2 regions of the Lactobacillus panisapium genome follow, and region 1 is predicted to be linked to the other one. Evidence: predicted binding sites of a transcription regulator. Region 1 holds the regulator's gene; the other holds the start of a gene.
The links. Region 1 encodes NrdR, which represses ribonucleotide reductase genes. Its sites were predicted from a motif close to ACACNATATATNGTGT; they were not measured.

Region 1 (3,207 bases):
TTCAATTGCTTGGGCCCCATCTTTAACACCATGTTGAAGCCAATCATGTAAAATCCGATTAGCCAAGCGGTATGAAATATTCGGTGCACTTTTTAAGCAGGCATAAGTTAAGATATTAAGCAAATCAGCCGGGATTCCCTTTTCATTATATAAACTATCAAGTACTTTATATTCACTGGCATCAACATAATCATGCCGATCAGTCTTCAACCGGTACAAAAATTGAGCTGGTGATTTACTTTTAGCTAGTTGCAATACTTGCTGCTCATTTTTACTCAATTTAGCATTTATCGGTTGATCATCATTATATTTCTTAGTTTCTTGCTTAATTCGAGTCCTAGTATGAGAGCCGTGAATGCCACTAGCAATCGCTTGTTTAATTTGCACCATATCCAAGTGATAATCACCGTGAATACTTGTCAGGGCCTCATCGACAAATTCTTGTTCTGTTAACCCGTAAGTGCGCATTACAGAGCGGATTGCTTCCCGATTACGGTCAATCTCCGTTCCTGGAATCTGGTAAATTTCAAATTGCTGTTTCATGAAATTCCAGTCAACCGTATCATGCTCATTAATAGTAGCTTTGATATTATTGTCCGTTTTATTTTCTTTTGCGGCATATTTGACATCAACTGAAGGCTCAATTGCTTCTTGCTCAGGCAAACGAAAAACTTCCATAAACGAAGCAGAGATATCATCAGCATTCTGCATACCATTAACTTGGTTCTGCTTAGACTTACTTTCACGAGCAAAATCCTTACTTAATTTTTGAAAGGCAGAAATACCAACTTTTTCTTTAAGTAAGCTTGCTAAAAGAGGCGTTGAAAAAAATTCACTGCTGCTAGGGATGCAGGTTAAGCGAAAAACAAGCACTTGACCCATGATTTCATTATTAAGTAAACGCGTCTGAACTAGGCCAACACCCTCGAGCTTATGTAAAGCAGAAAATAAGTGCTTAACATCACAGTCAAGCTGTTCTTGCAGAGCATAAATACCCGTTGAGTCCGATAGCATTGCATGCGCATTAAAGTCCTCATTTAAACTAAAATATAAGGAAAATGCTAGTGAACCAATCAACGGCTGATAAAGTTTAACCAGAACCCGCACATCTTCTGGGAAAATATCAACTCGGTTAGCAATAAAAAATGGTTGTTTGGGATTAGGGGTCTCAAACATTTCTAGTTCCCCTTCTCTCGCTTAGCAATCATATCCTCCATTGTTTTCATGAAACTAGACATATCTTTAAATTCACGGTAAATGGAAGCAAAGCGAATGTAAGCAACATCATCTAGTTCAGCCAATTCATCCATTACTAGTTGACCGATTTTCTTCGAAGAAATCTCACTTACTCCCTGCTGTCTAACCTTATTTTCAACATGATCAACCAATTGCTCGAACTGCGAGCTTGTAATTGGACGCTTTTGACCAGCTGCCATGACACCATGCAAAATCTTTTTTCGGTTAAAAGGTTCCCGGGTATTGTCATTTTTGATTACCAATAATGGTGTTGTTTCAATTCGCTCAAAAGTAGTAAACCGAAAACCACAGTTTTCGCATTCACGCCGTCTTCTAATAGCACGATTTTCATCACTCGGTCGAGAATCAATCACGCGCGAGGCATTTTGCCGACAATTAGGACATTCCATACTGGTCCTCCTTTATTAATTTAAGTAGCAGCTCGTTTAATTTGTCTTCTAGTTCTTTTATTGTACCAGTATTTGTAACAACATAATCAGCTAATTTTTGCTTTTGCGCTAAAGGCATCTGACTATTAATTCGCTTTAATGCTTCAGCTTCAGTTATGTGATTACGCGCCAGCAAGCGTTTTACTTGCATTTTTTCAGGTACAGCAATCAGCAAACTGCGGTCACAATAGCTTAAACCACCTGACTCAAATAATAACGGTGCATCTACTATGATAAGTGGCTCATTTTCCTGTTTATGTTGGCTAATTTTAGTCTCGATTTCTTGAAAAATCAACGGGTGGGTAATTTCATTTAATTTAGCTAAGTCTTTAGGTGAATTAAAAACTAATTTACCTAACTTTGCGCGATCAATTGTTTTGTTTGCTGCTAAATACTGATCGCCAAAATAATTAATTACTAAATTGTAGCCCTTTTCACCTATATCTAAAATATGGTGAGCAATTAAATCACTATCAATTACTGGAATATGCTTTTTTATAAAAAAGCTATCAGCTGTACTTTTACCGCTAGCTATTCCCCCAGTAAGACCTAAGACAATGGTCATTGATAATTCACCTGACACTTAGGACAATATGTTGTTCCACGACCATTTACCTTGATTTTTTCAAGAGGGGTTCCACATCTTGCACATGGTTCACCTTTATGTCCGTATACCCGCAACATTTTCTGAAAGCCGCCAGTTTCACCATTAGCATCCAGATAAGTGTGGACGGTTGTCCCACGCTCAGCAATAGCTAATTTGATCAAAGAATTAATATTGTCATGCAATTGTTTCACTCTGGAAGGTGGAATCTTATTGGCCATACTTAACGGATGAATTCTAGTTAGCCATAAAACTTCATCGACATAAATATTGCCTAAACCGGCAACTACAGATTGATCAAGAAGCGTATTTTTAATATTTTTCTTTTTATGCTTAAGACAATTTGCAAAATAAGCAACCGTGAATTTATGAGAATTAGGTTCAAAGCCTAGTTTACTAATTCCTGTTGTTCTTTTTTCTGTTCCAGTTTTAACTAATTGCATTCGGCCAAATTTGCGGACATCATTATAACGCAAGGCTGTATTATCAGTAAAAGCAAACTGCACGTGATCATGTTTATCTTTCGGTGCAGCCACGTCAACTAGACGATACTTTCCTTCCATGCGTAAATGGGAAACTACAGTTAAATCATTCGTTAGCCGAATCAATAAATACTTTGCATACCGGTCAATTGCCACTACTTCTTGACCCGTAAGCTTTTGAACGAATTCTGTTGGATCACTAGCAATAATTTTGGGATACCACAGCGTGATTTCTTTAATCGTTTTTCCTTTAATTAAGGGGAGAAGAGTACGGCGAACCGTTTCTACTTCCGGCATTTCTGGCATTTATTATTACTCCTTATTTTGCATCAAACCAATTATGACCGTACCCTGAATCAGCGACAAGCGGAATATCAAGAGTAACGGCAGACTGCATTACCTCTGGGACAATCTTTTTAATTGTTTCTATCTCATC
Region 2 (3,207 bases), 860 kb from region 1:
TTCCCGGCTCACCGTTTTCCCGAATACCATTGGCGATAGGTTCATAATCATTAAATTCAGCGTCGATTGCGACACTATTATTAGAAGCCCAGCGATGATGATAAAGCTTATCTTTATCCTGTTTCATTGTGATGAAGTCTTGGTCATCATTTGAACCAAGTGCCAATTCTGCTGATCTTCTGACATTGCCAGCAACAACGGTTTTACCGATTAAATTGCAGATATCGGTGCCATCAACTGAAGTTAGGTGACCGCCAAAGCGATCGTTAATAATTTGGTTAATTTCAAAAACCATTTCTACTAGTGGCATTGGTCCTGAAGCTGTTCCACCAAAACCATGAATCTTGGCGCCATAAGGCCGAATATCACTGATATCTAAAACTAGCTTTTGCTTGTTTTCAGGATTGGTTTGGTTAAAGTGCATATCAATTAGGCGTGCATTAGCTAAAACCCAGCCTTCGCGAGTATCGGGCAGCTTATAGTAAACATAATCGGTAGCGCCGCCGTTTTGCTCTTCCCAAGTTGCTTTGTCAGTTGCACCTAACTTAACTGAGTCTTGGTAAGAAGCACTCTTCTTATCAATTACAACAGTTAAATCAACTTTTTGATCAACTGGTGGAATTTTGGCAATATTTTCTTTTACGACAGAAAAACCAACACCGCCGCCTTTCATGAGCTGATCAAAAACAAAAGAAAAAGGCATTGAAACAGCTTGTTCATCCTTAGATAAGTACGAAGGAACAATATGACTGTCACCGTATTTTTGCGGTCGAATTGCGATAAACCAGCAATTGTTTAGTGAGTCACCGTTGCGCTTTTGGTACTCAGTTCCAGACACCCAGAGATTACGTCCAGATGGAGTGGCGGCAAGCCCATAAACTAGCCGGTACAATTCGCGGGCCTCATTGGTTAATTCGGTAATGACTTCTTCAGAAGGTGAGTCAGCAAGCCGTGGGTCAAGGTTAATGTTTCCTTCAACCACACGTTTGACGGTTTCGTCCCACTCTTCAGACCGGTTTTCTTGTGGAAGCCACCGGGCATAAGTCCGCTTGTAGGTGACCCAGCCTAATTCGCCCCAGTGAGGTGAAATATTTTGTTTCACTTGATCAATATAAGCCTGATCTAAGCTTATTGTTGTGTTTTTCATGTGTAAAATAGCTCCTAAAAACTAACAATTGTTTCACACATACATTATGTATGGCTACAGAAAGAACTATACCACAATATCTTGTATTTGATAGTCGATATGCTACACTAAAACACGAACAAAAAAACTCTAACTAAAGTGGGAGTAAGATTCGGCGGAAATAAAAAAATCATATAGGAATAACTGTACACAAAAAGCACGACAAGTATAAGATATTACTTATCGTGCTTAGCTAATCTTTAGTGGATTTTTATTTAAGAACCTAATAGTGCAAAGGCAATAAAAATTATAGCTCCTAGTATGATTAACGGAACTAACAGGTGAATGAAAAAAACAAATACAAAACCGCAAGCCAGCAAGAAAAATAGGATTTTGAGCGTTCCGATCCCTAACTTAACAAAAGCCCATATTAGAAAAATAATCAATAAAAGAGTAAGCATGTTTAATTATTCCTCCAAGTCATAGTTTTAGGGCATTATATGCGTCATTATTAAAATAAAGTAGTCTTTTGCCTAAATTTAAGAAAAAGATAATTTTCTCATTATAAATAAAATACTGGTATAATAATTTTCCATGTTAGTATGTGTTATTTCCTAGGAAATAACTAGAAAGGATGAAGTTACTTGTACTTCAAACAGATTATATTTGATGTTGATGATACATTGATTGATTTTGCCGATACGGAGAATTTTGCTCTTCATAGCCTTTTTAATGCACATCAATGGGAACTTACGGATGAAATCCAGCGGCAATATCATGCGTATAATCAGGGGCTTTGGCGTCAGCTAGAAAATGGCGCTCTTACTTATCAAGAATTAAGTGAAATGGTTTTTCATAATTTTCTGAAAGATACTTTTAATATTGAAGTTAATGGTCTTGCTGTCATGGATGAATATCGTTCTTATTTTTCTCGTGCGTATAAGCTTTTACCGGGTGTCGAGGACACTTTGCGTTTTGCTCAGAAACAAAATCTGGAATTAACAATTTTGACTAATGGCGAGACTTTTATGCAGAGACATCGCCTTGAACTGGCTGGAATTAAAGATTATTTTGATTTAATCGTTACTTCTGAAGAGGCTGGCTATTCTAAACCAGATAGTCGCATTTTTGATTATTTCTTTGCTCGGACCAAGTTTGGCCCAGAAGATACGGTCTTCTTTGGTGATGGACTGCAGTCTGATATCTTAGGCGCGGAGAATTATGGTTTTAGCAGTATTTGGTATAATCATCGTCATCGGAAAAATAACATGAATTTGCATCCGCTGTTTGAAGTAACAACTTATCCACAATTTGTAAAACTTCTTAAAAACAATTTCCAAAAGTAGTCGAAATCTGTTAATGTATTAATGATATCAATATTTAATTTGCTAAAATATAACGAATCGAGAGGTGAAAATAATGACTGTTGATATTCATTCTATGTCTGACACCTACCAATTAAATAACGGAGTTAAGATTCCAGCTATTGGATTAGGTACATGGCAAACGCCAGACGGCGATATTGCAAAAAATGCTGTCAAAGACGCTATTAATTTGGGCTATCGACTAATTGATACGGCCGCAGCTTATGGTAATGAAGTAAGTATTGGTAAAGGAATTAGAGAAAGCGGTGTTAACCGTTATGACTTATTTATTACGACTAAGCTGTGGAATGATATGCATGGCTACAAAAAGACCAATGAAGCAATTGATAAAAGCTTAGAAAAGTTAGATGTAGATTATATTGATCTGTATTTAATCCATTGGCCTAATCCTGTCGGTATTCGCGACCACTGGGCAGAATTAAATGCAGAAAGTTGGCGTGCAATGGAGGAAGCTCAGATTGCTGGGAAAATTCGTGCAATTGGTGTATCAAACTTTAGGCGAGAACACCTCGATGAAATACTAAAAACGGCATCCCTTCGTCCAGCGGTTAATCAAATTTATCTTAATCCAAGCGACATGCAAGAAGATGTAACTTCATATAATGAAGAATTGGGAATTCTTAATGAAGCTTATAGTCCTTTAGGACGAGGCGGCTTATTTAACAATGAGACTGTTGTCGAAGTTGCTAAGCATTA

Region 2: the regulator NrdR is predicted to act here: its motif matches at 1,219-1,234, upstream of nrdJ (ribonucleoside-triphosphate reductase, adenosylcobalamin-dependent).

The regions. Positions count from the first base shown of each region.
Region 1 covers NZ_CP048268.1:1,428,504-1,431,710, forward strand. Annotated here, with positions in the region: gene GYM71_RS06825 (DnaD domain protein) at 1-1,176, opposite strand, end outside; gene nrdR (transcriptional regulator NrdR) at 1,179-1,646, opposite strand; gene coaE (dephospho-CoA kinase) at 1,633-2,250, opposite strand; gene mutM (bifunctional DNA-formamidopyrimidine glycosylase/DNA-(apurinic or apyrimidinic site) lyase) at 2,247-3,077, opposite strand; gene polA (DNA polymerase I) at 3,091-3,207, opposite strand, start outside.
Region 2 covers NZ_CP048268.1:99,484-102,690, forward strand. Annotated here, with positions in the region: gene nrdJ (ribonucleoside-triphosphate reductase, adenosylcobalamin-dependent) at 1-1,147, opposite strand, end outside; gene GYM71_RS00485 (YjjG family noncanonical pyrimidine nucleotidase) at 1,771-2,472, shown strand; gene GYM71_RS00490 (aldo/keto reductase) at 2,546-3,207, shown strand, end outside.